DNA from 3 places in the Sagittula sp. NFXS13 genome. Region 1 is predicted to be linked to each of the others. Evidence: riboswitches for the same ligand, from Rfam matches in the RefSeq annotation. Region 1 holds a riboswitch; each other region holds the start of a gene.
What was found. A riboswitch is a leader RNA that binds a small molecule or an ion and turns the genes downstream of it on or off. The one in region 1 is predicted to bind thiamine pyrophosphate.
Positions count from the first base shown of each region.

Region 1 (3,269 bases):
GATGATTTTCAACGCCAAGCGGTTGGGAGCGCGACAAAACCTTGCCCTTTGCCGACGCCGCAGCCTGAGCCAGACACTTTCTGCCGCCTCTTCAGCCCGCGCACGAAAGTCCTGCCTAGCGCGCGCCCCCCGCGAGTTTCTGTGCCTCGGGGCGGCCCCGAAGGGAGAGCATTGCCCACGTGCCAACGACCGGTCCCGGCACCAGGAACAAAAAGGCCCACTGCCATCCGCCGATCCACTGTGCAAAGATGGGCAGCGCCCAGATCGAAACGACCGTCAGGCCAAAGCCGATCCCCATCTGGAGTGCGAGCGCTGTGCCAACGAAGGCACTGTCGGCGAGTTCTGTCACGGCTGCCGAGAACTGTGCACTGTCGCCGATGACTGTCACGCCCCACAGGAGCGCCAGCAGCGCAAGCAGAAGTGGCGGCCCGTCGAAGAAGACACCGATCAGCATCGCGCAGGCACCCGACACGATCATCATGCCCGCGCAGGTCAGGCAGCGCCCGATCCGATCCGAAAGCCAGCCCCCGGCAAGGCACCCGATCACCCCGGATGCGACCACAACGAAGCTCAGCATCGAAGGAGAGCCGAAGGGGAACGGGTGCACCCCCGCTTCTGCCGCGGCGGCAAAGGCGAGAAACCAGGCCCACATGGCGTAAAGCTCCCACATATGGCCAAAGTAGCCGATGTTGGCGAGCAGAAGTGGCCGATCGGTAAAGACGGTAAGGGACTGGCGCGGGTTGAAGGTGGCTCTGCCAAATGGATTTGGTCCCTCACGTACAAAGAGGCCAAATATCAACGCGCCACCCAGGGCAGAGGCCGAAGTGGCCCAGACCACCGAATGCCAATCGACGCCATCGGCCACTGCACGCACAAGATGGGGCATGGAGGAGCCGAAGGTCAGCGCCCCGATCAGAAACCCGAGCGCGAGGCCCCTGCCCTTTACGAACCAGGTCGCCATGAGCTTGAGCGCCGGCGGATAGACCCCGGCAAGCGCAACGCCCGTCACGAAACGGGCAATCACCGCGGTGTCCGGGCCGACCACTAGCAGCGCAGCATTCGACGACGCCGCCAGAAGCGCCGCACCGGTCATCAGGCGGTGCATGGGCAGGATGTCGGGCAGGTTGACGAGAGACGCGCCCACGGCGCCCACGACAAACCCCAATTGCACGGCATTTGTCAGCCACGCCGCCTGCCCCGGAGAAAGCTGCCAGACACGGATCAGCTCGGGCACGATGGCCGTCGCCGAGAACCAGGTCGCAAGCACACCGACAACGCCGACGCAAATGATCGCCAGCATCCGCCAGCGCCCCGTGGCGTGCGGCATCACCGAAGCGTCAGTCATTGGCATTCCCTCCAGATATGCTTGCCCGGGTCGGACGCAGGGCAGAATGCCCCCGCCGATGGTCGTCGGGGCCCATGGTGTGCCCGCCAGCATGTCGGGCTTTTGCACCGGCTCGACAAGCCTCAATGTGTGGAGGCCGCGAGGTCAAAGCCGCCACATTGGCCCCGTTCATCATGATGCCCCCAAGGTCCGAACTCAACCACCCGCATGAACAGGCCGAAGCCCCCCCCGGCGGGGACAGCCCCGCGTCTTTCAATGTCGTTGCAACCATGATCGTGCAGCGCTCGAAAAGCACAAAGAACGACTTTGGTGCAATGCTTTCCCTCGTGCCCGATGGTCCGTTCCGTTCAGGGTTTCAGCATCTTTGATGCCGGGACGCACCGGCCGACAGCCCGAAACGTGACACTGCCTTCCGCGCTCGACCGCCAGACGGCCCTCCGTCCCGTTGACGATTGCGAGGGACGCCCCTGCCCGCGCTTACCCTCGAAAAAACTGCGCACGACGATCGCGGTAAAACGACCGAAGGTCAGCCAACAGCCCGCGCCCCGGTGGTCCCTGCGAGACGTGCCTATCGACATTCCAAAAGACATGTGCAATCCAAAGCGCACAACAGGGGCATCCGGCATCCGCCGGGTTGAGAAGCACCCTTTGAACCTGAACCGGCTCATACCGGCGGAGGAAGTTGTATGACGGTCGCCTTGTGCGGTCCTCTCTGCATCTCCGCCCAATAGGAAAGAGATGCGATGACCGATCCCTCCCGTTCCCTTTTGGCGATGCGCACCACGGCGCCGCTGATCCAGAACATCACCAATTATGTCGCCATGAACATCGCCGCCAATGTCATGTTGGCGGCGGGCGCCTCACCCGCCATGGTCCATGCCAAAGAAGAAGCCAGTGAGTTCGCGGGCCTTGCGCAGGGCTTGACCGTGAACATTGGCACGCTCGATGCGGAATGGGCGGAGTGCATGGTCCTGGCGGCGCGCGCGGCGCAGGATCATGGCACGCCCTGGGTGCTCGACCCGGTGGCCGTTGGCGCGACGGGAATGCGCCGTGCGCTTGGCCAGCGGCTGCTCGCGTTGAAGCCGACAGTGATCCGGGGCAATGCCTCAGAGATCCTCGCGCTGGCGGGCGCTGACACGCGCGGACGGGGCGCGGATGCCGCTGATGGGGTCGAGGCCGCCGAACAGGCCGCGCACGCCCTTGCGACAAAGACCGGCGGCGTTGTGGCGGTCACCGGGGCCATCGACTTTGTCACGGACGGGACGCGCACCGCCAGAGTGGCCAATGGCGACCCGATCATGACACGCGTCACCGCATTGGGCTGTGCGCTGACAGGCGTGGTGGGGGCGTTCATCACCTCCGGGTCGATCTTTGACAGCACGGTCGCGGCGCTGGCCTACTACGGTCTCGCCGGAGAGATCGCTGCCAAAACCGCACATGGACCCGGCAGTTTCCAGCCTGCCTTTCTGGATGCGCTCTACGCCATGACAGGGCCGGATCTGGACGCAGCCGCACGGATCAGCACGACATGATCCCGTCCCTTTGCTTTGTCACTGATGCCGAGGCACCCTGGACCCTGCTGGAGCAGGCCGAGCAGGCGGCGCGCGGCGGTGCGCTTTGGGTGCAGTTGCGGCACAAGACCCTTGCCGATGCGGCCTTTGCCGATCTGGCGTGCCAGATGATGGACCGGCTGTCACCGCTTGGCGCGAAACTGATCGTAAATGACCGGACAGAGATCGCGCGCGCCATTGGCGCAGCAGGTCTGCACATTGGCCAGTCCGATGGCGATCCACGTGCCGCCCGCGCCCGCATTGGGCCAGAGGCCATTCTTGGTCTCTCGATCGAAAGCGCCGAGCAGGCAGCCGCCGTGCCGCCGGGGTGCGTCGATTATCTGGGTGTCGGGCCGGTCCGGGCCACGGCGTCC
Region 1 covers NZ_JAGEMH010000005.1:118,618-121,886, reverse strand. The annotation lists gene J4E08_RS12730 (MFS transporter) at 116-1,345, opposite strand; gene J4E08_RS12725 (hypothetical protein) at 1,471-1,713, shown strand; TPP riboswitch at 1,947-2,043, shown strand; gene thiM (hydroxyethylthiazole kinase) at 2,089-2,877, shown strand; gene thiE (thiamine phosphate synthase) at 2,874-3,269, shown strand, end outside.

Region 2 (3,269 bases), on a different contig from region 1:
GAGAGGCGACACAGTGATCGCGGCCAAGGCAAGCAGTTCCCCTCGCCGGTTGGCCAGCGCCACGGCCCAGATCATGCATAAAACCGTCGACGCGCCGGCCACCGCCACCGAATGCCCCGCGGCAACGATAGTGTCCACGCGTAGCAACATCAGTCCTTGCAGGCCTCTCAGGACCACAGCGCCAAGCGGCACGAGCAAAAACAAGCCCGCGAGCGCAATCCACATTCCATCCGTCCAACGCCGCCATCCCGCACCATCGCGACGAACCAACGCACGGTCACGGCCCAGACCAAACCCATCTGTCTGCGTCACTTTCAACGCCAGTATTCCCGCGCCGAGCCCAAGCGCCAATTGGATCAGACCCAGCGTGGCAGCTCGGCCAAGATCAAAGTCGAACCGCATGGCTTGGTAAATCGCCAGTTCAACGGTGGTTGCCCTTGGCCCTCCGCCCAATGTCAAAGCCACGGCAAAACTCGTCAGGCAAATCACAAAAATGACCACAAGCGCGCCCGGCGCAACGCGCAGGATCACCGGCCCGTCAATCACCCGCCACAAGGCTGCGCGGCTCAGGCCCAGCGATGTCGCAAGACGCAACCGCTCCCCAGGAACCGCTTGCCACCCGGTGAGCAGCATGCGCACTGCCAAAGGAAGGTTGAAAAAGACGTGAGCCAGCAGAACCCCGTGAAGCCCGTAAATGTCCACAAGCGGAAGACCGAGCCCCCCAAGGACGTCGTTCACCAGCCCGGCACGGCCAAACACGGCGATCAATCCCATGACGGCGACGATCACTGGCAAAATGAATGGAGCGCCCATCAGGGTTACCAACGCGGCACGACCGGGAAAGCGTTGACGCACCAGCGCGCGCGCCACCGGAACGGCCAAAGCCACGCTGAATACAGCTGACAGGAGGGCCTGCCAGACTGTAAACCGCAGCGCCAGCCAATCACCGGGCGCAAGCGCTGACAGGCCCCCCGCCCGGATCAAAACCACGGCGACGGGCCCCAGCGTCAACGCCGCCAAAGTCAGCGCGGCGGTTATTGCGAAAGGGCTGCGCGCCATGCTTCGATAGCCTCATCCCGCAGGGCCGCTGCCTCGGTTTCGTTGTAAAACAACACGCTTTCCGGCAGGTCGAGCTTTTGGAAACCCTCGGGCCAAGCACTTTGATCAAGCGCCGCCGGGATCGACCAGTTGCCCGTGGCAATCATCGACTGGAAATCCTCGCCAAGGATGAAATCCATGAAGTCCTGCGCCAGTTCCGGCTGGTCCGTTCCGGCAACTTTTGCCGCGAGTTCTACCATGAAATAGTGACCTTCGGGGAAAATAGCCGCCTTCTTGGTCTCATCCCCTTCGGCGATGATGTGATAGGCGGGTGAGGTCGTATAGGAGAGGACCATATCGGCCTCGCCGTCCGTGAACATCCCGTAGCTTTCAGACCAACCCTTTGTCACTGTGACGATTTTCGGGGCGAGCTTCGCCCACGCGGCTTGCGCTTGGTCACCGTAAACTGCCTGTACCCACAGGACCAGCGCAAGACCGGAAACCGAAGTGCGCGGATCTTGGATCACCAACCTCAGGTCGTCGTCGGCATTCAGCAAGGCATCGAAGGACGCTGGCGCTTCCATCTTCGTCGTGTCGTAGACGAAAGCAGTGTGCCCATAGTTAAACGGCAAGAATGTGGCATCGGTCCAGTCAATCGGCAACGTCAAGCTGGAGAGATCGACGCCGTGCTCCGCGAACAGCCCGCTTTCGCGCGCCTTCTTGGTCACGTCAGTGTTCAGACCGATGACCACATCAGCCTCGGTGCGATCACCTTCCAGCAGCAGGCGCGGCAGCAATTCGCCGGGTTTGAACTGTAGGTCACACTCACATTGCGCCTCGAACAGCTCTTCGATTTTTGGACCCGGCCCCCATTCGGAGGTAAAATAGTCAGGAGCGTAAACAGTCAGTACGTTTTCCTGCGCCACCGCACTGGTGGCCAGCAAAAGTCCCGCTGCAAATGTGAAGGTCTTCATGGACATCTCCAAATCTGCGGCGAAAGGGCAAGATCCGGGTGTCCCGATACCTTCCCTCCGCCGGTGTTAACCGGTTCAGGTTCAACGGGTTGATGCGATTGCGCAAATCTCAGACGGATCCTGTTCCGCCACCCCGAGGTAGGGCACAAGCTATGGCCACACCCCGCAGGGCGCAAGGCGAAACCACTTGAGCGGCGCAAGCCCGTGCCCTAGACCACGGCGCAAAGGAGACTGACCATGAGCCTCAACACCTTCGGCCACTTGTTCCGCGTCACAACTTGGGGCGAAAGCCACGGTCCCGCGCTTGGCGCGACCGTCGATGGCGTGCCGCCGGGGATCAATGTCGACGAGGCGATGCTTCAAAATTGGTTGGACAAGCGCAAGCCGGGCCAGAACAAATACACCACGCAACGGCGAGAGCCGGACGCCGTGAAAATCCTCTCGGGCGTCTTTGAAGGCCAGACCACCGGCACGTCGGTTCAGCTGATGATTGAGAATACAGATCAAAGGTCCAAGGATTACGGCGATATCGCGGAGAAGTTCCGCCCAGGTCACGCCGATATCACCTATTTTCAGAAATATGGCGTCAGGGATTATCGCGGCGGCGGTCGGTCTTCGGCACGGGAAACCGCCGCACGGGTCGCTGCTGGAGGGATCGCTCGGGCAGCCTTGAACACCTTGATGCCTGGGGTCGAGATTACTGGGTACATGACCCAAATCGGGCCTCACAAAATCGACCGAAACCGGTTCGACTGGGACGAGATTTCAGAGAACCCATTCTGGACGCCGGATGCAGTCTCCGCCGAAGTTTGGGCCGGCTACCTTGATGACCTGCGCAAGTCAGGCAACTCAGTTGGCGCTGTTGTCGAAGTGGTCGCACGCGGCGTACCAGCGGGCCTCGGCGCGCCAATATATGGCAAGCTCGACACGGACCTCGCAGCAGCGATGATGTCGATCAACGCGGTCAAAGGCGTTGAGATTGGCGAAGGCATGGCTGCAGCAGAGTTAACGGGCGAAGATAACGCTGACGAAATTTTCCTCGGGAATGATGGCCAGCCGGTGTACTCATCGAACCATGCGGGGGGCGTTCTTGGCGGTATTTCCACCGGACAGGATGTAGTTGTACGCTTTGCGGTAAAGCCGACTTCCTCGATTCTGCGGCCTCGGCAGACGATTACCAAGACAGGCCAGGCCACCGAAATAATTACCAAAGGTCGCCACGATCCCTGTGTCGGTATTCGTGCTGTCCCAGTGGGC
Region 2 covers NZ_JAGEMH010000002.1:505,023-508,291, reverse strand. The annotation lists gene J4E08_RS06805 (thiamine/thiamine pyrophosphate ABC transporter permease ThiP) at 1-1,059, opposite strand, end outside; gene thiB (thiamine ABC transporter substrate binding subunit) at 1,035-2,012, opposite strand; TPP riboswitch at 2,048-2,158, opposite strand; gene aroC (chorismate synthase) at 2,250-3,269, shown strand, end outside.
Region 2: another riboswitch for thiamine pyrophosphate. It lies ahead of thiB (thiamine ABC transporter substrate binding subunit); the one in region 1 lies ahead of thiM (hydroxyethylthiazole kinase).

Region 3 (3,269 bases), on a different contig from region 1:
ACAAGGTCGAGCGACACATCCTCGACCAGCGGTTCTGACCCGGCACACACCGTAAGACCTTGCAGTTCAAGCATGCGCGTTCCTCCGGTACCGGCGGCCCGTGGCCCGTTCGATCCCGTGGATGATCGCCAGAAGCGCAAGCGTGAGACAGGCCGACACCAACACCGCCGACAGCACAAGATCCGCCCGGAAATTGTTCTTTGCCGACAGGATGTAGATGCCGAGCCCCTGCCGCGCGCCGGCATATTCGGCAAAGATCGTGGCAACGATGGCATAGGTCGCCGAAATCCTGAGCCCGGAAAAGAAATGCCCCCGTGCCGAGGGCAGCGTGGCCCGGCGATAGACTGTCCACGGTGTCGCACCCATGGAGACCAGCTGATCGCGAAACGGACGCGGCAGGCTCGCGTAGCCGGCGACAAGGCTGACCACCATCGGAAAGAAGGTGACAAGGATCACCAGCAGCACCTTGGGCAGCAGGCCGAAGCCGAACCAAAGCACCATCAGCGGGGCAAGGGCGACGATCGGCACGGTCTGGCTGGCGACCAGAAGCGGCAGCAGCCCCCGGCGCAGCCAGCCCGAGAAGTGAAGCACGATGGAGACGGCGAAAGCGAACAGCACCGACAGGGCAAAGCCCACGCCCGCGACACCCAATGTGGCCGCCGCGTGCCGCGCGATCGCGGACCGCTCGACCAACAGCCCATTCACGACGTCGCTCGGGGCGGGCAACACAAGCGACGAGGCATCCGTCAGCGCGACATAGCCTTCCCAGCCGCCAAGAAAGACGCAGATGACCACGAGGGCCGGTAGGATCTGACCAAGATACTTCATGACAAGCCTGTCGCGGGCGCATGATGCCCGCGTGTGGCAGCCCGCTCAGCCGAGGCTGGGGCTGTTGGCCGAGGCTGTCAGGTCGATGGTCACATGGCCTTCCGCCGGGCCGAACCGCAGAAAGGCCTGGCGCAGCGTTTCGAAGACCGCGCCCGCATCACCGCGCAACCGCGTGCAGAAATTCTTGGACCGCAGGAACGTGCCGCTGTCCTTCAGGAAGTCGATGCAGCCATAGATTTCGTCCATATGGCCACCCGCGCCCATGACATAGAGCGAGAATTGCACATCTATCCCGACACCCATATCGGGCGCGTCCTTGACGGCGTGCGCCGCCAGTGTCTGCCGCTCGGCCAAGGACTGGTCCTGCGCGCGCGCAAGCGTGTCGCACCGGCAATTCGGGTCATCCGGCTCACCGGGGCAACCGCGCGACAGGGTCACGTGCATGGTCACATGTTCGGGCCGCTTGGCTGCGGCGGAAAACAGGTCCCGGATCGCGTCGAACAGCGGTCCGGGTGCGCCGACCATGAGCGTCGACATGTCGTCGGTCTCGATCCTCAGGTCGGATTTATAGGGGGACAGGGCGTCCAGCCCGGTGGTGATGACGTCCACGAAATCGGATGTCATCGGATAAAGTGACACTTGCGCGCCTATGAACATGGTAGCACCTCGCTCCGCTGGCATTATCCAGATCAGCTGTGAAGGGTTCACGCATGTCGCGCATCTCAGCTCCGCTCGGAGCACCCCCGGTTATATGCGCGCACCATTGTTCAACCGCCATTTGATGTCAAGCGAGTGTCTTTACATCAGTTTGAAACGCCTGCCTGCTCGCGCGGAACGAAGACAATCTCAGCCATGCTCGCCATGCGTTGGTCTGCAAGCGGCCACACATTGGGTCACTGAAGCGAGCCGCGGTCGGTGCCGTCTCTGAGGTGGGCTTTCTCGCCCGGGTGCGCGAATCTTTCTGGCGGAACGGCGCGCGGATTTCCGGTCGTGTGCTGGCCGCAAGACCGTTCCCATCACCCAAACCAACAGGAGACAATGGCCGGACAGCCTTGAAAGCGGTCTTTGGACCATCCCATGCGATGTGTGGGGGCAGGGCGACCTGAGCAAAGCAATGCAAACGCGCATGACGTGGAAAAGGCAGCCCCTACGATTGACCGCGCCCCGCCGACAGAACGAAACCGGTTTGCCGGGCGTGTGGCACGATCCGGCTTGGCGGTCTTTCTGCAACCCCAGACCAAGCCCGCGCGTTGGAGACACCTTGCGCATGATCCCATGGGCTCTACACTCTGACGGGACGGGAAGAGGGCTCATGCGCGACATCATTCGAAACACCATCGCGGGGGCGTTGGTTCTGACCGGGCTGGGCGTCGGGGCCTGGCCCTATCTTGTGTCCAGCACGTCCGACGTAAGCAGTTCCGACTCCATGTCTCGGCAGGAATTCTCGCAGAACAGCCCGCTGCTGCTGCCGGGCATCCTCGCCGATGTCTACACCGCCTTCGGAGAGACGGAGGAAGCCGCGATCTACGACAAGCTGGCCGAGGTCGCCACGGGGGACGCGCTGGAGCAGCTCTACCTCGAACGGGTGGGCGCAATGGCCGGGGGCGGCCTGAACCCCGATCAGGAAATCCACGAAGTGTCGCTGTTGGGGATGAGCGCGCGACCGTCCGGCGAGACAGTGAACATCTCGGCCCGCTGGCGGGTGCTGGGGGTCGTGGGTCACGCCGAACACATGCACATGCGCGGCAACGCCTACGCAGCGGATCTGCGGTTCGCCGTGGCGGATGGGCGCTGGAAGATCGCGGGCTTCGATCTGACGGACGTGGACCGCACGGATGCTGGCACGCTGGAGCGCAACGCCGATGCGCCGGGCAACACCTCCCCGGTCGACCCACCGGAGCAGGAGAGTTGATCCACGCACGCGACCTGACCTTTGCCTACCCGCGCGCCGGGTTTGCTCTGAACGTGCCTGCGCTCGACGTCGCCAAGGGCGAGCACGTCGGCATCATCGGACCCAGCGGCACGGGCAAGACCACGCTGCTGAACCTTGTTGCCGGGCTCGCACAGCCGGACACCGGCGCCTTGAAGGTGGCGGACCAAGATCTGACCGCGCTGGATGACGGCGGGCGCAGGCGGTTTCGCGCGGCGCAGATCGGCTTCATCTTCCAGACCTTCGCGCTGGTCGATTACCTGAACGCCTTCGAGAATATCCTGTACCCTTATCGCGTCGGCCTTGGCCTGACGCTCGATCGCGATGTCCGCAACCGGGCGCAGGCACTGGCCGAGGCCTGCGGCATCGCGCATCGCCTGAAAAGCCATCCGAACGCGCTGTCAGGTGGTGAACAGCAGCGCGTTGCCATCTGCCGCGCATTGATAACGCAGCCGGGGCTGATCCTCGCCGATGAGGCGACCGGCAACCTCGACCCCGAGACCAAGGAAGT
Region 3 covers NZ_JAGEMH010000001.1:428,882-432,150, forward strand. The annotation lists gene J4E08_RS02040 (ABC transporter ATP-binding protein) at 1-74, opposite strand, end outside; gene J4E08_RS02045 (ABC transporter permease) at 67-828, opposite strand; gene J4E08_RS02050 (YkoF family thiamine/hydroxymethylpyrimidine-binding protein) at 874-1,485, opposite strand; TPP riboswitch at 1,478-1,583, opposite strand; gene J4E08_RS02055 (hypothetical protein) at 2,141-2,740, shown strand; gene J4E08_RS02060 (ABC transporter ATP-binding protein) at 2,737-3,269, shown strand, end outside.
Region 3: another riboswitch for thiamine pyrophosphate. It lies ahead of J4E08_RS02050 (YkoF family thiamine/hydroxymethylpyrimidine-binding protein); the one in region 1 lies ahead of thiM (hydroxyethylthiazole kinase).